Regions from separate parts of the Crocosphaera sp. Alani8 genome, predicted to be linked through region 2. Evidence: predicted binding sites of a transcription regulator. Region 2 holds the regulator's gene; each other region holds the start of a gene.
What was found. Region 2 encodes NtcA, which controls nitrogen genes in cyanobacteria. Its sites were predicted from a motif close to TTTGTANCNNNNGNTACAAA; they were not measured.

Region 1: a site for NtcA is predicted at 1,972-1,991, ahead of glnA (type I glutamate--ammonia ligase). Genes of this name have one in related genera too.
Region 3: a site for NtcA is predicted at 4,061-4,080, ahead of P9B04_RS23995 (DUF6761 family protein). Genes of this name have one in related genera too.
Region 4: a site for NtcA is predicted at 3,341-3,360, ahead of P9B04_RS06145 (DUF3155 domain-containing protein). Genes of this name have one in related genera too.

Annotation. Positions count from the first base shown of each region.
Region 1 is NZ_JARVCN010000300.1:17,683-23,495, forward strand. Features, by position in the region: gene P9B04_RS16255 (peptidoglycan D,D-transpeptidase FtsI family protein) at 1-259, shown strand, start outside; gene glnA (type I glutamate--ammonia ligase) at 376-1,797, opposite strand; gene P9B04_RS16265 (hypothetical protein) at 2,067-2,768, shown strand; gene P9B04_RS16270 (WD40/YVTN/BNR-like repeat-containing protein) at 2,821-5,169, shown strand; gene P9B04_RS16275 (lysylphosphatidylglycerol synthase transmembrane domain-containing protein) at 5,211-5,813, opposite strand, start outside.
Region 2 is NZ_JARVCN010000099.1:7,312-13,124, forward strand. Features, by position in the region: gene P9B04_RS07205 (tetratricopeptide repeat protein) at 1-171, shown strand, start outside; gene thrC (threonine synthase) at 243-1,370, shown strand; gene P9B04_RS07215 (ankyrin repeat domain-containing protein) at 1,367-2,440, opposite strand; gene fabI (enoyl-ACP reductase FabI) at 2,503-3,282, opposite strand; gene ntcA (global nitrogen regulator NtcA) at 3,513-4,190, shown strand; gene P9B04_RS07230 (DUF3084 domain-containing protein) at 4,215-5,675, shown strand; gene P9B04_RS07235 (pre-16S rRNA-processing nuclease YqgF) at 5,672-5,813, shown strand, end outside.
Region 3 is NZ_JARVCN010000486.1:15,309-21,121, forward strand. Features, by position in the region: gene P9B04_RS23970 (DUF1824 family protein) at 1-340, shown strand, start outside; gene map (type I methionyl aminopeptidase) at 435-1,196, shown strand; gene P9B04_RS23980 (hypothetical protein) at 1,306-1,917, shown strand; gene sbcD (exonuclease subunit SbcD) at 1,979-3,199, shown strand; gene P9B04_RS23990 (response regulator transcription factor) at 3,223-4,002, opposite strand; gene P9B04_RS23995 (DUF6761 family protein) at 4,328-4,576, shown strand; gene grxD (Grx4 family monothiol glutaredoxin) at 4,683-5,006, opposite strand; gene P9B04_RS24005 (BolA family protein) at 5,141-5,395, opposite strand; gene P9B04_RS24010 (glycogen debranching protein) at 5,472-5,681, shown strand; gene P9B04_RS24015 (lysophospholipid acyltransferase family protein) at 5,722-5,813, opposite strand, start outside.
Region 4 is NZ_JARVCN010000081.1:764-6,576, reverse strand. Features, by position in the region: partial or broken gene P9B04_RS25130 (tetratricopeptide repeat protein) at 1-1,790, shown strand, start outside; gene P9B04_RS06150 (GAF domain-containing sensor histidine kinase) at 1,860-3,152, opposite strand; gene P9B04_RS06145 (DUF3155 domain-containing protein) at 3,388-3,711, shown strand; gene P9B04_RS06140 (cofactor assembly of complex C subunit B) at 3,788-4,321, opposite strand; gene P9B04_RS06135 (ferrochelatase) at 4,543-5,700, shown strand; partial or broken gene P9B04_RS06130 (FkbM family methyltransferase) at 5,772-5,813, shown strand, end outside.

The sequences.
Region 1 (5,813 bases), on a different contig from region 2:
AGCGAAGACGGAAAATTATCGTATTGGGGGGAAAACCGGCACAGCACAAAAAGCAGGACCCAGGGGCGGTTATTTACCTAATGCCAAAATTACCAGTTTCGTCTCAATTTTACCCGTGGAATCCCCTAGATACGTGGTTTTGGTTGCTATAGATGAACCCCAAGGGGCTAATACTTATGGGTCAACGGTGGCAGCACCTGTGGCTAAGTTGGTGATGGATGCGTTGATCTCCTTGAAGGGTATTCCACCATCCAAGTAAGAAAATTCCAAGTGTTCACCCCCACAAAATAAATATCTGTAGTCTAAGTTAATGAAAATGGTATAAAAAAATGCCACTTTAATAGTGGCAAAATAAACTAAATAATGACTTAAATCCTAAACATCGTAATACAAAGCAAACTCATAGGGATGAGGTCGTAAACGTAAAGGATTAACTTCATTATCCAGTTTATATTCGATCCAATTTTCAATGAAGTCTGTTGTAAAGACACCACTATCGGTTAAGAAAGCTTGATCTTTTTCTAAGCATTCTAACGCTTGTTCTAAAGAACCAGGGGTAGAAGGAATTTTGCTCAATTCTTCAGGAGAAAGATCGTAAATATCTACGTCTAAAGACTGTCCTGGATCAATTTCATTCTTGATACCATCAATCCCTGCACAAAGCAGAGCCGCAAAGGCTAAATAGGGGTTAGAAGTAGCATCAGGACAACGGAACTCTAACCGTTTTGCTTTGGGGTTAGGACCAGATAAAGGAATACGCACAGATGCAGAACGGTTTCCTTGAGAATAGGCTAAGTTAACCGGCGCTTCAAACCCAGGAACCAAACGCTTATAAGAGTTGGTAGTGGGGTTGGTAAATGCCAATAAAGCAGGAGCGTGCTTTAAGATACCACCGATGTAGTTTAAGGCAATTTTACTCAAGTTAGCGTAACCATCACCCCAGAATAAAGGTTCTCCTCCCTTCCAAATAGATTGGTGGACGTGCATTCCTGACCCATTATCATTAAATAAGGGCTTGGGCATAAATGTTACGGTTTTACCATATTTTTTAGCCACGTTTTTGATTACGTACTTGTATGTCAGCAAATAATCAGCAGCGTCAATTAAGGTAGCAAAACGGAACCCTAATTCATTTTGTCCCCCGGTTGCTACTTCGTGGTGATGTTTCTCGATGGGAACCCCACATTTAGCCATAGTCAGCAACATTTCTGTCCGCATATCCTGAAGGGTATCGGTGGGGGAAACGGGGAAATAACCCTGTTTATAACCAGGTTTATAACCTAAGTTACCGCCTTCTTCTTCTCGGCCAGTATTCCAACGACCTTCTACACTATCAACGGAATAGTAAGCTTTGTTCTCGGTTTGGTCGAAGCGAACGTCATCAAAGACAAAGAACTCTGCTTCTGGTCCGAAAAAGGCAGTATCACCGATGCCTGTGGTTTGGAGATACTCTACAGCTTTTTTGGCAATGGTGCGAGGATCACGACTGTACCATTCCCCCGTACGAGGCTCTTTAATGCTACAAATGAGACTTAGGGTCGGTTCCTCGTAGAAGGGGTCGATCCAAGCTGTTTTCGGGTCAGGAACCATACACATATCAGATTCGTTAATGGCTTTCCATCCCCGAATACTGGAACCGTCGAAGGGAACTCCATCTACAAAGGAACTCTCATCGATTTGATCGTAATAAAAAGAGCAATGTTGCCAAATCCCTGGTAAATCAATGAATTTGAGGTCTATAATTTTAATGTTTTGGTCTTGAATCATTTTCAAGACTTCTTGGGGCGTTTCAGCCATGAAAAACTCCTTGGGATTTCAATATATACGTCTCTTCAAATCATTGATGGTAAAGATTCATTTTCTCTGTTTTTGTATAATTGAATACTTTTTACCCCGATCAAACCTATAGATAATGCTAAATTTTGAAACAAAAAACCTAAACCCTGGAAATACTATTATCTAATGTAAAGAATTGTATCAAGTTTTTCAGAAAAAAGTAGTTGAATACCCCTAAATTAGCGATATAGTAAACATCAGCATAAGTTATATTTTAGGCAATCTTGTTCATGCAAGTTTCATGGCGATCGCAACCTATTTTTGATCAATTATCTAACTTTTCCTGGACTCAACTTAGGTACGCTGTTAAGTATGTGTTAAGGCACAAAAAACGGCGCAAACTGTTGCAGTGCTGTTTGGGATCGATAGGAATCACCCTTATGTTAGGATGGGATACCAAACTTATAGGTGCAACCTTAATCGGTATCGGGGTGATGGGTGGGATTTATTGGTTTCAAACTGCTAGATGGCAAAGTCGTTGGCTCGATTTTTACGAATTTTCCCAAACTTTTCAAGGCAAGTTGGCGATCGCTGTAATCAGTGGAGGGTTAGGTGCCATTAGTAGTTACATTGCCTTTGATATTTGGTCCAATGCACAAAGTCGCTGGTTAGCTACTGCATTAATTTTACAAGGATTAGGAACTTTTTTAACATTAGGTTTACTCGGTTGGCAATTATTAGATAAACCCAGAAAAAAACGGGAGAATCAGTACCACGAATGGGTATCACAGCTAACGGATAGCAATAAATTAAAACGATTAATAGCTGTAGAAAATTTAGCCAATCTTTTACAACAGAAAAAGTTAAACCAGATTCAAATTCAACAACTTGCGAACTATTTTCCCCTGATGTTAAAACAAGAAACAGAAATTATGGTTAGTCAGGTTGTGTTACAATGTTGCAAACTGCTGAATAATGATCAGCGTTTTTAACGACTTTTAGTAATTGATTTCGTGTCCTCACTATATCAAATTGAGAATCAATATGAGTCAGCTTTTAGTTAACTTAAGAAAGGTTATTTTTTTAGTTGTTTTAAGTATAATTCTTGTGACAGTGGCAGTCCAACCTGCCTCACCCCATAGGCCCCACGATGTAGCAGAAAGAATAGAAATATCCCCAACTTATAATCAAGATCAAACTGTCTGGATTATTGTCAGAAGTAATCTTTTTAAGTCAGTTGATGGGGGAGAGACTTGGCAAAGAATCACCAAGGGAATAGATAATCAAACTCAACATAATCTCTCAGGTTTGGATATGTTTGCTCAAAGTAAAGATATCCTGTTTTTATCTTCCGATGGTGATGGAATATATAAGACTCAAGATGGAGGAGCGTCTTGGGAAAAAGTAAATCAAGGATTAGAAAACCTCAAAATTGAATCAGTGGCTATTTCCCCCAATGATCCTGACTTAGTTTTAGCAGATGGAACTGAGGGAGGGTTATACAAAACAGATAATGGGGGTGAAAGTTGGACTTCTGTGATGGATAGTCAAACTAAAGTTACTGCTATAGCTTTTGTTTCCAGTAACGATAATCAGATTCTTTTAGGAGACGATCAAGGGAATTTATACCTGTCCTCAGATAATGGACAAAATTGGCAGCTTATGGGAAAAAATCAAGACGGTGGACCGATAAACTCCGTAGCAATTTCTCCCAATTTTGCCACTGATAACATGATTCTAGTTGGAACCGATCAAGGCATTTTTAAGAGCGTTGACCTCGGTAAATCTTTTGTTAATATAAGTCAAGAAAACTTAGATAATAATATTAGAGATATTGTTATAGAATCTGGAGAAAATAATAGCTTAAAGATTTTCGTCTCTACTAGAGACATAGGAGTATTTAAATCTGAAGATGAAGGAAAAACTTGGACAAAAATAAATCAAGGTTTAACCAAAGACAAGCAAGCTGATCAATTTAAAGTTCCTCATTTTTATGAGCTGGGTATTTCCCCTGATTTCAGCCAAGATGAGGTGCTATTTGTCGGAGGTTTCAATGGATTGTTCAAATCTCAGAATAGTGGTGAAACTTGGCAAGAACTAGAAACTTTGTCAGCAGGGATAGTTGCCAGTTTCGGTATTTCTCCTAACTATCAGAATGACTCTACCCTAGGGGTTGTAACCTATGTTGGCAATGCTTATCTTAGCTCAGATGGTGGAAATACCTGGGAACCCGCTAATAAAGGATTGGAACCCCCACGCTTCAGTAGAGAATTCAACTTTACTGGACAAGATCCTCGCCGCTTCTTTGATATAGCTTTCTCCCCTAACTATGAATCTGATGGTAAGATTTTTGCAACTGTTCTTTGGAATAACTTTTTAAGGTCTACTAATAGGGGTAAGAATTGGCAAATTGTTGGTCTTCCAGGTGCAAAAGGTCAACCACTTCGAGGATTTAGCATTGTTCCTTCTCCTAATTTCGCCGAAGATAGCACCGTTTATGCCGCTACCATGTATGGTTTAATCATGCGCTCAACGGATGGTGGCCAAAACTTTTCCATTATGTCAGCCGTTGAAAGTCATAGGATCAACGAACCCCTAGCTATAGTGATATCTCCTAATTTTGCCGCTGACACAACCCTCTATGCTTCGGGGGTGAAAGGAATTTATAAGACGACAGATGGGGGTAAGACATGGCAAGCTACAACTGAAAAAACCCCCTTAGAAAATCTCTACTTTCTGAAGTTAGCCATATCACCAAATTATGAAAGCGATCGCACAGTAATAGTTGGCACGGAGAAAGGGGTTTACAGAACAAAAGATGCAGGAGAAACCTGGGTTAAGTTGACTAATACAAGTTATGGAGACGATGAACAGGTTCAAGCTTTAGCCATTTCCCCAAACTATGAAAATGACAAAACTTTTGTACTGAGTATAAGAGGAAAGGGACTGTTTAAAACTGTTGATGGTGGTCAAACATTTGCACAAATTGGCGATGATTCCCTTACTTTTGCTAGAGTCAATAATATTCCTTATGCAGGGAAAGCAATACAGTTTTCGCCGTCTTATGCTGAGGATAAGACCCTTTATGGTTCTGGAGCAACTAACACAGCAATTTATAGATCCACCGATGGTGGTAATAATTGGGAGACGATTGCTATTCCCATAAATACTGATGATAGTTATGATTTAATAACTTGGGGAAGTCTCATATTTGTGGTTTATAAGGGTCGCATATTTAGAATAGCGGCTGCTGTGGTAGTTGCTATATTGAGCTATGTTGCTTTAGGATTTTTAGGGTTGGAGACAAAACTTCCTTTGAGTAAGCTACAAATTAAATTAATAGGAACATTTGTAACATTTATTGTGGCATTACTCATATTGTTTAAATTATGAAGAACTTATAGCTTAGGCTGTTCTATTAGCCTACATATTCTCTAATTATTTTTAATTTTCTTAACTGCAGCCATCATCTGAGTTAAAAAAGGCAGTCCCACTAAAGCGGGTAAAAAATAACGAGAAGTGCAGAGTATCCCTAAAGCGGCTCCTACACTTGCTGAAAAATAAGGCTGATAAAGATAAACTAAAGCAGCATCCCTTGTACCAACCCCGGCAAAGGTTAAAGGTAATAATCCTGCTAAGATAGCCAAAGGAGACAAAGCTAAACTAATTAGAAAAGGAGTCGAAGCTTTGAGAGCAAGAATAAAAAACCAAATTTGTAATAGATGTAAAAACCATAAAAAAATAGAAGTAATAGTAACCTTGAGCAACTGAAAAGGATTACCCCAAAAATAGGTGTGCATTTCTAACCAAGACGTTTCCAATGTCTGTAATTTTTTTTGAACAACTTTGGGTGAAATTTTAGAAAATAGTCTGAAGAAAAGAATTGCAAATTGCCGTGATCCAATCAGCAAAAAGAGTAAAACAAAACCGAAAGTAATCGCCCCTGTCATTACCCAGAAAAACTCATCCTTGCTTGGGTAAAAAATCAAACCTAAAACACACCAGAAGAGTAGAGAAAGCATATCACACGCTTTTTC
Region 2 (5,813 bases):
GGGTTAGCCCTCAATGAAAATATTCCCGATCTATACATGGAAAGAGCCAAAGTTTATCTACAATTAGGCGATCGTTCTGCTGCGATTGTCGATGCGAAAAAAGCAAAGGAATTATTAAGGCAACAAGGACAAAATTCTCGTTACCAAGAAATCGAAAGTTTACTCAATTAAGGTAAAATAAAATAGAGTCAGACTATAGAAAATCTCTGTCTTAACCCATCCAAATCCCTTGCCCAAATCCTATGACTGTTCAACCCCTAACGTCACCTCCTTCAGTCTCTAACTCAAAGATAATCACCCCTTCTTCAGACGTTAAACCTTGGCCGGGGTTAATAGAAAACTATCGTCCTTATCTTCCTGTCACGGAAAATACCCCAGTTGTCACCCTCCTCGAAGGGAACACCCCTCTTATACCCGTTCCCTACATCTCTCAACAAGTGGGTAAAGGAGTTAAGGTATTTGTAAAATACGATGGTTTGAACCCTACCGGTAGCTTCAAAGATCGGGGTATGACCATGGCTATTTCTAAAGCCAAGGAAGACGGGGCAAAAGCTGTTATTTGTGCCAGTACAGGCAACACTTCCGCTGCTGCAGCTGCCTACGCAACACGGGCAGGGATGCGTCCGTTTGTAATTATTCCCGATGGTTATGTTGCTTTAGGAAAACTAGCCCAAGCCCTATTATACGGTGCCGAAGTTATTGCGATCGAAGGGAACTTTGACGATGCCTTAACGGTTGTCAAAAATATGGCCAAAGATTATCCTGTTACTTTGGTTAACTCTTTGAACCCTTACCGTTTAGAAGGGCAAAAAACCGCCGCTTTTGAAGTAGTTGATGTGTTAGGAGATGCCCCCGACTGGTTATGTATTCCAGTAGGTAACGCAGGAAATATTAGTGCTTATTGGATGGGTTTTTGTCAGTATCATAGTTTTGGAAAAACCAATAAACTACCAAAAATGATGGGTTTCCAAGCAGCAGGAGCGGCACCATTTATGGCAGGGGAACCTGTTACTAACCCAGAAACTTTAGCCACAGCTATTCGCATCGGCAACCCAGCTAACTGGGAAAAAGCTTGGGGGGCAAAAGATGCCAGTCAAGGGGAGTTTAATGCTGTTACCGATGAAGAAATATTAGAAGCTTATCGTATTTTAGCTGCCCAGGAAGGGATTTTCTGTGAACCAGCTAGTGCAGCCTCTGTAGCAGGTTTATTGAAAGTTAAGGAACAAGTACCACCGGAGTCTACTGTAGTGTGTGTTTTAACTGGAAATGGTTTGAAAGATCCGGACTCTGCTATTAAGCACAGTAAGAATCAAGTTAAATCTGGGGTTAAGCCAGAATTATCCGAAATAGCTGAAGTAATGGGTTTTTAGGTGAGTTCTAAACCTTCTCGCGCACCATTAGATAAGAGAAATTCGACAAGACCTTTATTATTCTGTACTACGGCTAAGTGAAGTGGACTAAACCCTCGCAGATCTCGAACATTGGTGTCGGCACCATGAACAACAAGACTTTTAATAGTTTCATCTCCTCCAGGGCTAGAACAAGCACAAATAAGAGGATTACAAGCTTGATCGTTTATTGGATAAATTCTCGCACCACGAGATAAAAGAATCTCAACTATTTGAAGATCGTGATGCCCTGAGGCAATAGATAAAGCACTTTTGCCCTCAATATCTAAAGCATTGATATCAGCATTATAATCTAATAATAATTCTACAATTGCTTGGTGTCGTGATTGCGTGGCACAGTGAAGTGAAGTTCTCTTATATTCTCCCTTTATGTCAACGTTTGTACCATGAGCTATTAAAAGCTGGCAAATCTCTAAACAGCCCAAAGCTGATGCTCGATGTATAGGTAAAATATTTTTAGATTCAATCTTCTGATAAATATTTGCTCCATAGTTTAAAAGTAATTCAACAACTTTTTTGTTTCTACTGCCAATAGCTGCAATCAACCACGGTTCTCCTTTGGCTAGACCTTTTTCAATCTTAGAATTAGGGTCAGTTCCTAAATCAAGATAATGTTTAACTAATTGAAGATCACCAAGTAATATAGCTATATCCTCTTCCATAAATGCCTCGTAATCAAGAAGAGTTTGAGCAATATCTTTATTGTGGCCTAATGCTGCCATGTATAGAGGCCTACAACCATCTGTGGTTTGTACATTAATATCCGCTCCATTATTAATTAGCAGTTTGACTATATCCATATATCCTTCTTTCGAGGCAATATGCAAAGGAGTATAACCTCGATCATCACAAACATTAAGATTGGCACCTTTTGCAATTAAAAGTTCAACTATGCCTATATTTCCTTTAAAAGTTGCCCATGAAAGTACAGAGCTAGGCTTTCCTTCAGAATAGAGCATCTTATCGATGTATTTGTAATATCCTCCTCGATTTTGGTTGGTAGCAATACCTGTCAGAGTAAGTTGAGTCAATGAACCAAAAATCCTACGGCTTCCGCAAAGCTCAAGCCGTAGGAGTTTCAAGCTAAACTAAATCATCCCATACCCATAATTTCGTAACCACCATCCACATAAATAACTTGACCGGTAATACCACTAGCTAAGTCACTGGATAAAAAAGCAGCCGTATTCCCCACTTCTAACTGTGTTACGGTACGTTTTAAAGGGGCAACCTCTTCCACATGACGCATCATATCTAAAATCCCCCCTACCGCAGAAGAAGCTAGAGTACGAATAGGACCAGCGGAAATAGCATTAACCCGAATACTATTGGGTCCCAGTTCAGAGGCTAAATAACGCACACTCATTTCTAGACCTGCTTTGGCTATTCCCATCAAATTGTAGTTAGGAATCACTTTCACCCCTCCTAAGTAGGTCAAAGTGACGATACTACCGCCATCAGTCATTAACGGTTTAGCGTATTTAGCCATATTTGCTAGAGAAAAGGTACTAATTTCCAGGGACTGACTAAAAGCTTCTCGAGAAATACCACTAAAATCACCGGTCAACCCTCCCTTATCAGCAAAAGCCAAACAGTGGATCAAAATATCTAGTTTTCCCCAAGTGTCAGCAACAGCCTTAAAAGTTTCTTCCACCTGCCCTTCGTTTTGGACGTTACAAGGCACAATAATCGATGGAGCGATGGGTTCAACCACACCACGAACTTTCTTCTCAAAACGCCCTTTCTCATCCGGTAAATAGGTAACAGCAAGATTAGCCCCTGCTTTGTGAAGTTGTTGAGCAATGCCCCAAGCAATGGAGCGATCGTTAGCAATTCCCGTAACCAGCGCGTTCTTTCCAGTTAAATCTAACATAATTATTTTGACAAATAGGCAAAATTTCTGCCGAACCAACCCCCATTGTTCCATAATGGTGGCTATAATCAGGGACAGAACTAAGGATAAATTATCCCAATAAAATCATTGTGAAGCAAAATGTAGCAAAAACTATTGAAGATACGTTAAAGTGTTGTTTCTATTCGGGGCCATAAATTATCCTTTTTACAATCAGTCCCTTTGTTTTTTCCGTGTCGTATTAAAGTGTGATGGAATTGTCTGTACCACAAGATAAACCTTTAGCAGCCGTCTTTCGCCGCATTGGTGGAGGCGCATATCCCCCCGTTGTTGAAGCCTTTGATCGGGGGAAAACCATATTTTTCCCAGGTGATCCCGCAGAAAGAGTTTATTTCTTACTGAAAGGGGCGGTGAAACTGTCTCGGGTTTACGAAGCAGGGGAAGAAATTACAGTGGCTTTGTTAAGAGAAAATAGTGTGTTTGGGGTGCTGTCCTTAATTACAGGGCAACGCTCGGACCGTTTCTACCACGCAGTGGCGTTTACTCCGGTGGAGTTGTTGTCGTCTCCTATCGAACAAGTAGAACAAGCCTTGAAGAACAACCCAGATTTATCTATTTTAATGCTTCAGGGGCTGTCCTCGCGCATCCTGCAAACGGAAATGATGATCGAAACCCTAGCTCACCGAGATATGGGATCGCGCCTAGTTAGTTTTCTATTGATTTTGTGCCGAGACTTTGGGGTTCCCACTCCTGAAGGGATTCGTATTGATTTAAAATTGTCCCATCAGGCTATCGCTGAGGCCATTGGTTCAACTCGTGTAACAGTAACTCGTCTTCTGGGAGATTTACGCCAAGAAGAGATGATTTCCATTCATAAGAAAAAGATTACAGTTCACAATCCGGTTGCCCTCTCTCAGCAATTTGCCTAACTTTGTCGTTAACCTGAGAAGCGAATGACCAGTGCTTACATCCTAATTGTATCAGTCCTCATTTTAGGAGGTTTATTGGCAGCATTGGGAGATCGCTTGGGCAGCAAAGTAGGAAAAGCAAGACTGACTATCGGCAATCTCCGACCAAAACAAACTGCAGTGGTGGTTACTGTTTTTACAGGAACTTTAATTGCTGCTCTGACTTTTGGAATCTTACTGGCTTTTAGTAAATCCCTGCGGGAAGGGCTTTTTGAGTTGGATGAAATTCAAAAACAACTACGTATTGCTAGGGCAGATTTAGAAAGGGTTGGTAGTGATAAAGAAGGCGTTGAACAGGAATTGCAAAAGACAAAACAAGAACAAAGAAACGTCGAACAAAAGTTACAGTCTACCAACAAAAATTTTAACCAAGCTAAAGAAAAACTCAAAGAGGTTTCGGGTCAAGCAGTTAAATTAAAAGCCGATATTCAAACCTTACTCAACGAAAGAAAAGAACTCAGAGAAAATAAAATAGAATTGGACAAAGAAATTAGTCAACTTAAACAAGAGGTTAGTAAAAGAGATCAAGAATTAACCGAGGGAAAGGCTCAAATTGCTCAACAAACTCGTATTTTAAACGAGCGTCAAAAACGCTTACAAAGTTTAGAAGAGAGACAGGGGACTTTGCAAGCAGAGATTAATAGAAGAGATGCTGAAATTACTAAATTAGATCAAGCTATTAATGAAAAAGATACGGCTCTTAAAGAAAGAGAATTTAGGTTGCAACAATTGGAAAGAGAATCTAGTTATCTACAACGACAAGTGGCAATCTTGGAACAGTATTATCAAACTTATCAAGAACTAAGGGAAAGAAAAATTGCTATTGTCAGAGGTCAAGTTTTATCTATTGGAGCAGTACGTTTAGTCGTTCCAAAAGCAGGAACCGATGTAGTGGATGAACTGTTGCGACAAGCTAACCGAACAGCAATAGAATTAGTGGGAAAAGAAACAGTTAAACCGGATGAAAGAGTTGTTAAAATTACCCAAGGACAGGTTGAACAATTAGTGCAACAGTTACAAGATGGAAGAGAATATGTTGTGAGAATTATTGCAGCAGGAAACTATGTTCAAGGAGAAAAAGAGGTGAGAGTATTTGCTGATATTGCTTTGAATCAGAAAATTTTTAATGAGGGAGAAACCATTGCTATTATTTCGATGGACTCTCTAGAATTAACCGACGAAATTATTCAAGAAAGGTTAGATTTACTACTTTCTGCTACCCAGTTTCGCGCTCGCCGTTCTGGAGTTTTAGGTGGAATTCAAGTAGGAGATGGTAGACTTAAAACAGTGGTAGATTTTATAGAAGAAATTAAAAAATCTGAGGGGGGATTAAATGAATTAAGAGCTGTTACAGTAAAAGATACCAAAACCATTGGACCTCTTGAATTAAAATTGCTAGGAGTTCGGAATGGAGAAATTGTTATAGAAACTCGAGGAGAATCATGAGCCAAGAAAGATTATCAAAAATATTAGGTTTTGACCCGGGTAGAGATAAATGTGGCGTGGCTATTACCGATGAAAAAGGGAATATTTATTATCATGAGGTGGTAGAATCTTCTCAAGCTATTTCTATCCTTAATGATC
Region 3 (5,813 bases), on a different contig from region 2:
TGTGGATTTTGAAGCCGATAAACACAAGTTACGTCAAGCGATAAAAGTCGTCTCTAGTCTATGCGAAACAGAAAATATTGGTATTTGTGCTGATAATTTCCAGGAAGGATTTAAAACTCTTGAAAGTTACCTGAAAGCTTTAGACTTATGTCAAAGTCTAGATAAAGCTCCCTCTGTTCCCGACGAAACCCCCGTTTACATTAAATTCAACACAGAAACCATGTCCTACTATGTGGATTACTATAACGGAAGTTATCGAGGGGTGTTAATTTCTTGTCAATCTGATAACCACAACTTAGTAGGAACCTACGGTCATTTTCCTCTCAATTTATTTGAGTAATTTTTATTTGTTTGTCTACCATTCCTAAAGCTTCTCATCTGGAAGTTTGGTATCATTGAATAAAAGGATTATTAGTTAATTTCACGGCAAAAACATGGGAGAAACCATCACTTTATTATCGAAACGAGAGATTGAAAAAATGCGTCGCGCTGGACGTTTAGCCGCCCAACTATTAGATCATTTAACCCCGATGGTTAAACCAGGGGTTAGCACTTTAGACATCAACGATGAAGCGGAAAAATGGACTCAAGCAAAGGGGGCAGTTAGCGCACCTCTCGGGTACCACGGGTTTCCTAAGTCTATTTGTACCAGCGTTAATCATGTTGTATGTCATGGTATTCCTAATGCTAAACAAATTCTCAAAGAAGGGGATATTATTAACATTGATGTCACTCCCATTCTAGATGGTTATCACGGCGATACTTCAAGAACTTTTTTTGTGGGAACCCCCTCTCCCTTGGCAAAAAGATTAGTAGAAGTTACAGAAAAATGTTTGATGGAGGCTATTGAAACAGTTAAACCAGGGTCAAGAATTGGCGACATCGGTGCTGTTATTCAAGAATGCGCTGAACCTCAAGGATTTTCTGTAGTTAGGGATTTTGTCGGTCATGGTGTTAGTAATGTTTTTCATACTGCCCCCCAAATACCCCATTACGGTAAACGGGGAAAGGGCAAGAAATTACGAGCAGGGATGGTATTTACAATTGAACCAATGATTAATGAAGGCACCTGGGAAGCAGTTATCTTAAAAGATGGTTGGACTGCTATTACTAAAGATGGGAAGTTATCGGCACAGTTTGAACACACCATTGCTGTGACAGAAAGCGGTGTAGAAATTTTAACCTTACCCGATTAATTGTTAAAAAACTTAGCTCTGAAACCCCTTAATTTCTTGGGGTTACAGTTAAGAACTCTCAAGAATTTGATTTCATGTAAAAAGATCCCTCGAAAATGAGTGGAGCAATATGGTATATATTCTAACAGAATCGCAGTACGAAAAAGAAGCAGAGCCAATCTTGCAAAAAGTATTTACTCAGAATTATCCCTATGAAGAATGTGTTAATTCAAGCATCGAAGAAAGTTTGATTGTTTTTCCTTGTAGTAGCTATATTGAACCAAACTTAATCGAAGGAATCGTTAAAGCTGCTTCTAGTTTGAAAGAAGAAAACTGTTATTTAACCAACATATTTAGATACCACGAGGTACCAAATCATTATTCTATTTCCTTATCTGAACTATTAGAAGAATATGTAAGCTCACCATCTAACATTCCCTCCGATGGCATAAAATTAAACATGGATGATTGGATGGAATACGTAATCTATTCTAATAAGGGAACTTGGGGTTTAATGATATCTAACGAAGGTCATGGAATACTTGCAGGTTCATCTCAATTCATAAATATTGTACGTCAATCTGTTTCTAATTTAGACGATCAAGTTTATCTTTTCCTAGATAAAATTCGACAGCTTAGTAACGCTCCTAATGCTACATTGGAATGGGTACCAGAATTACTAAATCACATCTATGATAATAGTAAAATTGAACAAATGTTAAAACAAATCAAAATATCATAAATAATTTTATCTGTTAATTTAAGGAAAGCAAATCTGACCTTATTGATGATAACTTCTTATTATGATTAAAGTTCTCCATTTTTCAGATATTCATCTTGGTAGCGGATTTTCTCACGGAAAAATAAACCCCGAAACCGGACTAAATACCCGTTTAGAAGACTTTGTGAGTTGTTTAAGCTTGTGTATTGATCGAGCAATCAATGAACCCGTTGACCTGGTTTTATTTGGGGGGGATGCCTTTCCTGATGCTACTCCCCCACCCTACATTCAAGAAGCTTTTGCTTCTCAATTTCGACGCTTAGCTGATGCCAATATTCCCGCCGTTTTATTAGTAGGAAACCACGACCAACATTCTCAAGGAAATGGAGGAGCGAGTTTATGTATTTACCGCACCTTAGCGGTTCCTGGTTTCACTGTGGGAGATAACTTAATTACCCATAAAATAGCCACTAAAAACGGTGCAATACAAGTTATTACCTTACCTTGGTTAACTCGTTCTTCTCTGTTAACAAAGTCCAAAACAGAAGGTTTATCTCTAGAGGAAATCAACCAGTTATTAATCAAAGCTTTAGAACCTGTTTTAGAAGAAGAAATTAGAAAATTAGATCCTCATATTCCGACAATTTTACTAGGTCATTTAATGGTTAGTCGTGCCAGATTTGGCGCAGAGCAGTTTTTAGCAGTGGGGAGAGGTTTTACCATTCCTCTTTCTTTATTAATTCGTCCTGAGTTCGATTATGTAGCGTTAGGCCATGTCCATAAACATCAGAACCTTAATGCTAATAATAACCCCCCTGTGATTTATCCAGGCAGTATAGAAAGGGTTGACTTTAGCGAAGAAAAAGAAGAAAAAGGCTATGTTGTATTAAACTTAAAAAAAGGAGAAGTTGACTGGAACTTTTGCCCTTTGCCTGCGCGCCCTTTTCTAACTATAAAGGTTGATATTTCTCAAGCAGAAGATCCTCAAACTGAATTAGTGGAAGCGATCAAAAAAAATACCGTTGAAGACGCGGTGGTGAGGGTTAATTATCAAATTCGCTCTGAACAATTAGAATTAATCAACAATAATATAATTAACGAAGCTTTAAAAACCGCCCATAGTTACACTATTCGTCCCGAAACCATTAGTCAATCCTCTCGTCCCCGTCTACCAGAATTGGGAATTGGAAAAAGTTTAGACCCTATCGAAGCTCTAAAAACCTATCTTGATAATCGAGAAGACATCAAAGATATCGCAGATGATATGGTAGAAGCTGCGGAATTGTTATTAAACGAAATATGAGACGATTTTATCTTTGAGTCGGCTCAAGAAGATAACTTATTAAACTTAATAGGTTCAACCTCTCCCACTTTAGTGCCTTGAGTTGCTGATGAAGTAGTTGGAGAAACTGAACTACTTTGACTTACTTCATTGTTGAATCTATAACCCACATTGCGAACCGTTTGAATTAAGCTGGGTTGACGGGGATCGGTTTCAATTTTCTTGCGTAAAGACAAAACATGGGTGTCAATGGTACGGGGGTTATCGATCGCTTCTGGCCAGGCCCTTTGCAGTAATTCTGTGCGACTGAGGGGACTTCCTTCAGCCTGAGCCAACACATACAATAAACTAAACTCTTGAGGGGTTAAATCTACAAAATCCCCCCTAAATTGTACTCGACGCTGTACTAAATCAATTTTAAGGTCGCCATAATCGAGAAACAAAGGTGCCGCCGCTACTCGAACCCGTCTGATTAACGCTTCTACCCGAGCCATAAATTCTTGCATCCCAAAAGGTTTAGTCAAGTAATCATCGGCTCCTGCACTCAATCCCTTGACAATATCTTTTTCCGTGCTTCGGGCTGATAAAATAAAAATCATGGACTGCCGTTGTTGATGAAGCCATCGGCACAATTCTAGAGGATCTCCGTCTGATAGATCGGCATCAAGAATCACTAAGGTAGGTTGACGACGATTAAATACGCTTCTGGCCTGTTGCAGATTAGCACATTGTTGCGCAGTGTAACCTGCCTGTTGCAAATGCCAACCTAATAATGAGCGTAGATGAGGATTTCCCTCCACAATAGCGGTATAAATTAGACTCACCTTAGTTTTTGTCCTTCTAATTTGACAGTCATTAGCCTAGCAAACGTACTATTAAGAGTTTGTAACATCTGCTACGGTGTTTTCGGGCATTTCCTAAGAAAGCATTAAGATTTTATATAATCTGTGCTTGCACTATTCAATTTGCCCATGCAGCGTTCAAATGTATAATACAAGGATAGAATACAAAGTGATGAATTGCTAACATTTTTTTAGTTTTCTTCATCTATCCGAATGTTATAGCTTGTTTTTTCCTAAATGATTTACTAAAATCTAATCATTTATTTTTTACAAAACTCTCTTTTTAAGTCATTTCCACCGATTAATTATGCTACAACATCCCTTGGCAATTCGTTACTATCAAAACCTAACAGACAGCATGGTAGACTTGTGGAATCGAGGTCGTCGCTTCGACGAAATACAGTCTTACATGGAAGGTTATATTTCTTGTCTCCGCCAGGTAGACGTTTTAGAACCTTATTTAATCCATCGTTTAGAAGAAGATGCTTGGCGTTTTTTCCGCGATCCTTCTAATTTTGAATTACCAGCTTTAGAACCAGAAGCCGATTATTACTAACTCCCTGTTTGACTTCTACTTTTTCTCAATAGGTCAAAAAAATGCACTTAACAATCCTAGACTTTTTGGAAATCGTCCTTTAGCCCGCTTATGCGGGCTAGTTTTTTTAAGAAGCTAAAGCTACCTCTACCATTTGCTGTAGATCACCATCTTGGTACATTTGGTAAACAATATCCGAGCCACCAACAAATTCCCCATTGATATAGACTTGAGGAATGGTTGGCCAACTAGAATATTCTTTAATTCCTTGACGAATTTCCTCATCAGCTAAAACATCGACGGTTTCAAAAGGAACGCCAAGAGTGTTTAGAATTTGCACCACATTGTTAGAGAAACCACATTGAGGCATTAACTTAGCACCCTTCATAAAAACCAGTATCTTATGACTGTTAACGAGTTGGTCAATTTTTTCTTTGAGTTCAGGTGTCAGTGTCATACTTACTCCTTGAGGAATTTATTTCATGATAATAGAGTCAGATTTAATTAAAGAAGGTTTAGGAGGTAAAAATAATTAAGAGGTAGTTAATTTTTAGTGTTCTTCCTCCCTTTCTCTCTCCCGACTCCTTATCTCTGGGCAGCCTCCCAGGCTTGAGGGGTATAGGTTTTTAAAGCTAGAGCGTGAATAGCTTCCGATGCCATAGCGTCTTGAAGTGCGCCATAGACTAATTGATGCTGCTTAATCATGGTTTTTCCTTCAAACTCGGCAGAGACAACGATCGCTTCCAGGTGATCTCCCCCACCGGTTAGATCCCTAACTACGACTTGAGCATCTGGGAGTTGAGTTTTAATCATGTTTTCAACTTTTGCAAGTGCAACCATTGGCTTTTTCTATGAAAAACGAATAAAAATACTACAATTAGTTTACAGTCGATTTAATAAAAGAACAAAGAAGATAATGACTATTTGGGTAAACGAACAAATTGATCCTTCCGGAATAATCTACTCTTGCATTGCTTGCCGTGATCGACATTCAGCAGAAGATTGTCATCAAACCTGGTTAAATAACCTCACTGAAACACAAAAACAAGAAGGATGGGTAGCTAGTTTAAGAACGGTGGACTCCTGGGATGAAGTTCCCGTTAACGCACTTAAACTGAATGTATAATCAAGTGAACTTCTGTTTTTAGTCAGTTGATAAAATTACCTCAACAGAACGATTCTTTTCTAGCATCAATCACCAGTCGATCCAAAGCTTGCTGCATTTTCGTCAAAACTAAATCATAACAATCATCCACAT
Region 4 (5,813 bases), on a different contig from region 2:
ACTGGGGTTTATTGTCTCCTATCAGTCAAGATTATCCTCAATTATTAACTATTCAACCCGTCTTACCTTACTTTTTAAACACCAAACTAAAAGAAGTTGATCAAACCATCAAAGAAGCGTTAGAAGAAGGGTTTAAAAATCACTATAAAGGATTAGCAGGATATTACAAGAAATTAATAGAATCAAAAGAACCCCAAGAAAGACAACTGGGGAAAGCTTTTGTCCGCTGGGAATATGAAAACCTTTATCAAGGGTTACAGATTTGTTTAGCTAAAGAAGAAAGTGCTTATGCTATTTGGAGATGTTTATATGATTATCTGGGTTTAATTAGTAATAAAACAGAGCAATTAAAATTAACTCAGTCTGTCTATGATGCTGTTAATCTCTATCAACCAGAAAATTGTAATAAAATTTGGGAAGAAGAGATTGTAGTTATTGGGATTAATTTGGCTAATTGTTATTTGAGAAATCAAGATTATCAACTGACAAAAGAAACTTATCAAAGTACACTAGATTTAATTACTAAATTTCAGAATATTGAAGATAATCAAAAAAAATCTTATGAAGCGGATATTTATCAAAATTTAGGCATAGTATCCCAGGAAACAAGGGACTACCCCCAGGCAAAATCCTATTATGAACAAGCTCTCCAAATCAAAATTGAATACGGCGATCGCTTCTCTCAAGCAAGCACCCTGCACCAATTAGGCAGTGTATCCCAGGAAACAAGGGACTACTCCCAGGCACAATCCTACTATGAACAAGCTCTCCAAATCAAAATTGATTTCGGCGATCTCTACTTTCAAGCAAGCACCCTGCACGAATTAGGCAGAGTATCCCAGGAAACAAGGGACTACCCCCAGGCACAATCCTACTATGAACAAGCTCTCCAAATCAAAATTGAATACGGCGATCTCTACTCTCAAGGACGCACCCTGCACCAATTAGGGAGAGTATCCGAGGAAACAAGGGACCATCCCCAGGCACAATCCTACTATGAACAAGCTCTGAAAATCTTCATTGAATACGGCGATCTCTACTCTCAAGCACGCACCCTGCACAATTTAGGCAGTGTATCCCAGGAAACAAGGGACTACCCCCAGGCACAATCTTACTATGAACAAGCTCTGAAAATCAAAATTGATTTCGGCGATCGCTTCTCTCAAGCAAACACCCTGCACAATTTAGGCATAGTATCCCAGGAAACAAGGGACTACCCCCAGGCACAATCCTACTATGAACAAGCTCTGAAAATCAAAATTGATTTCGGCGATCGCTACGAGCAAGCTGGCACCCTGCACCAATTAGGGAGAGTATCCCAGGAAACAAGGGACTATCCCCAGGCACAATCCTACTATGAACAAGCTCTGAAAATCTTCATTGATTTCGGCGATCTCTACTCTCAAGCAAGCACCCTGCACAATTTAGGCAGTGTATCCCAGGAAACAAGGGACTACCCCCAGGCACAATCCTACTATGAACAAGCTCTCCAAATCTACATTGAATACGGCGATCGCTACTCTCAAGCAAGTACTTATGGACAATTAGGAATCTTATCAGAAACTTTATCCCAATTTGAGCAAGCTAAACAATACTATTTGCAAGCATTAGAGATTTTTGTTGAATTTAACGATGAAACCTACTCAGCTTTAACTCTTAGAAACTTAGCAAATTTACACTTAAATACCGGGGATAACAGTATTGTGACAGAAGTTGCCACCAGGTTTAATAGCACAGAAACAGAAGTCAGAGAATTGTTTAACAAATTAATAGGTAATACTGATAACTGATAACTGCTCACTGATAACTGATAACTGCTAACTGATAACTGTTCACTGTTCACTGTTCACTGTTCACTGTTAACTCCCACCAACAAGCCAAACAATAAACCTTGTTCCCTTATTATTATTTGAAACTGGACTAAATAACTCAATAACTCCTCCCATTTGATCAATTAACTCTTTAACAATAGCCAAACCCAAACCACTCCCCGAAATATCTCCGTCACTTTGAACCCCTCTGTAATGTCTTTCAAAAATATGCTCTTGATCCTTGAGGGGAATACCATAACCCGTATCCTCAATTGAAATTCCCTGGTATTTTCGATTATTAATTGTCCGAGACAAACCAAACTCAATTGTAACTTTACCCGATGCAGGTGTATATTTAATACTATTATCAATTAAATTACTCAAAACTTCCCTCAGTGCGGAAACATTAGCCAAAACAGGATCTAAATTTCCTGTTTTTATAACCCGTAAATCAATATCCTTATTCTCAGCAATAGACTCCGCAGAAATAACCACAGTTTCCAATATATCCCAAACAAAAACTTGAGTTAAACTTAAAGACTTGGATGCAGGTAAAGACAAGGATAAACCATCAGCAACAGCCACAGAATCCGTAGTTAAAGTAATTATTTCTTCCTCATTACTAAGAGATTTTTGTCCGCTTTCAAAATCCTTAATTAACTGTTGTAAATGCTCCCCCTCCCCCAATATATTACTAACAATAGAACGATTTTGATCCTCAACCCCCAAACGTTTTAACAGCAACTTCCCAAACACTTTTAAAGCAGTTAGAGGGTTCCTTATTTGATGAAACAAATCATCCAAACGATCGCGCTCTTGTTGTTGCTGCAATTGTTGCTGTTGTAGCTGTCTTCTGTACCACTCTTGATGCTGATCCAATAAACAGGCAATAGCGATGGTATCAGCTATCTGTTGCACCTGACCAAATTCTTCTGATTCCCAAGGGTTTGCCTCTCTTTGCGTCACCAAAATCCCCAAAACCACCTCTTTATATATCAGTGGTAATACAATTTGATAATCTTTTGTGTCAATGTTGCCGTTTTCTGAGAAAATAGAATAGCGATCGAGATTGTTCGGTAAGCCTTGATATAAGTTAGATAGGGTTATCTCCTGTTTCCCTTCCCTTAAGCGAATAGGCTGTTGTTCCGGACTCTGTATCGTATCTCTGAAAGGATAAACAACCACAGGGATTAAACTAACTGCGTTACCCTCTTCCTCCGAGGTTAAATAAACCGCACACCAATCCGCTTGCAAAGTTTTCGCCAATAGCTCCACTTGGGAGCGACACAAAGCGATAAAATCTTGACCAGGGTTGGGAATATTTGCAGTGGCAGAGGACATAAGGAAATACGCTTTATATTAATTCTTGTTACAAAATATTAAGTTTTGCAACAACTCATCTGGGAAATAAGTCAACATAAATTCCACAATAGCACAACTGGCCTGGTATAGAGAAGATTATGAAAATTCAGGAATTATGTAAGCAATACTTGATTTTTAGAAATTAAACGGATATAATGACCTCGGATTTTGTAACTATGACTACAAAGAATAGTCAAAACAGGAGGTAATAGGGTTGGCTAGAAAGCGTAAACGTAAAAGTCGCCGTCGCCAAGAAGGCCGGAAAATTCTTGAGCTTGTACCCCAGTATAATATCGAGAGCGGAGAGGACAAACCAGTCACTGCCGCTAGAAAATACATTCACGCTGTAGGGATACATCCCCCGGCCTTACTTATTGTAAGACGAAACGAACACACCACAGATAGATATTTTTGGGCAGAGAAAGGCTTATTTGGCGCTCAGTACGTTGAAGAAAACCATTTTCTCTTCCCTAGTCTAAAAGAATACCAGCCGCAAGTGCCTAAAGCACAAACTAAGACTCCTGCTGTTACTGGTTAACCATAACTCAACATAGAAAACAACTCAATCCCCCAGAAAAATCTAGGGGGATTTTTGTTTGCTTGATTATTATATCTCAATTAGCCGATTTTAGAGCAAAACTTTGTTTTAATTGGATCACCTCGTCCCGATGAGCGGTTAAAGTTAAGATACTACCTTGTTTTGAGCCTTCTTGGGGGAGACTTTCCAGGGAAAAAGAAACGGTTTCCACTCTCCGAGCTTTTTTCCAGTAAAAAACACCGGCAATAGGAGACAGGAGTTCTAAAGCAAAGAATAGGGGAGTGAAAGGGGGATAGGCGAACGATAACACCAATATAATGCACGTCAGTCCTGATGCCGCTAAAATTGTCAGAAAAATAGCTAAAAACAAACTGGGACGTACCAACCCTTCAAAGGTGATGGTATTTTGTCCCCCAGAAGAAGGTATGATGCGGTAAGCCCGTTGGATAAAATAGTCTTTGAGTTGTTGTAATAAAGACATTTCTGAGACTTCTGAGATAAGTTTAACCTGTTCGGTGCGATCCTTAACCGAAGCGCGAATAAAGAAGAATAACCCTACCATCAACAGAAGGGTGAGGAAAAAGGTTGAGCTTAAAATAGGCGTATTCACGATACCAATATTAAATTATTTAGGTTGATCCTATCATTGCCTTGTCTCCTGAGCTAACTTTACGGTGGATGGAGGTCACTTTTCGGCAACATTTAGTTAATATTAAAATTGAATATTATGTCCCCCCCCAGGGGAAGGTATTTTATACTATTGATTAGAGGGAGTTTAGGGAATATCCACCCTGCATACTTTCGTTTTAAACTATCGTTGAGGTAACAAATATGGTTGCAACGCCAGACAAACAACACACTCATCCCATTGAGGGAACCAATAAAAGCGATCGCGTAGCGGTTTTGTTGATGGGTTACGGTGAAGTAGAAAGTTACGAAGATTTTGCTAACTATAATGAACAAGCTTTAAATTTATTGACTGCAAAGTTTGCACCGGTTCCCACTTGGATATATCCTCCTTTAGCTAAATTATTAGCTATTTTTGACCTCCATGAATGGCAACATCAACACGATCATTTTGTTTCCCCTCACAACCATATTTTTGAGCATCAACGGGCTTCTATTGAGAAAAAAATACAAGAAAAATGGGGTGATCGAGTTCAAGTTTTTAAAGCATTTAACTTCTGTAAACCGTTTTTACCCGATCAAGTTTTAACAGAAATTAAAGCCCAAGGATTTGAGAAAATATTAATCTATCCTCTATTAGTGGTTGATTCTATTTTTACCAGTGGTATTGCTGTAGAACAAGTTAACGACGCTTTATCCTCTTTATCCGAAGGAGATCAGCATTGGATCAAAGGTTTACGTTATATCCCCTCTTTTTATAACGAACCAGCTTATTTAGATTTGATGGCTAAATTAGTAGAAGAAAAAATCAAAAAAGATTTAGCCGATAAATACCTTCCCTCTCAAGTTGGTATTATTCTAATGAATCACGGTTGTCCCCACGAAGCTAAAGGGTTTACTTCAGGAATTGATGAAAGTCAGATGTTATATGAGTTAGTCAGAGAAAGATTAATTCATCGTTATCCTTTGATCTCTGTAGGTTGGCTAAATCACCAAACCCCTTTGATTAAATGGACACAACCTAACGCAGAATTAGCCGCTAAAAACTTGATGGAATTAGGGGCAAAAGCGATCGTATTTATGCCCATTGGTTTCGCCACAGAAAATCACGAAACTCTCTTAGATGTAGAACACATTATCCATCATTTACATAAGAAATATTCCGATGTTACTTATGTACAAATGCCTTGTGTTAACGATGAACCAGAATTTTGTGAGATGGCTGCACAATGGGCAGATTCGCACATTACAGACTTATTATCAGCAGAAGCTGTGACGGTTAATCCTACTTTAGCAGTGGGCAATTTAGACGTTAACCATCATCATCACGATCACGATCATGGTCATCATCATCATCATTAATTGATGTTAAACAGGAGTAAATCTCAATGTTTTACTCCTGTTTAACATAAGAACAGAGAAATTAGCACCCTATGAAAGCACAAAAAGTTTTCAGCAACTGGTTAACTAAAATT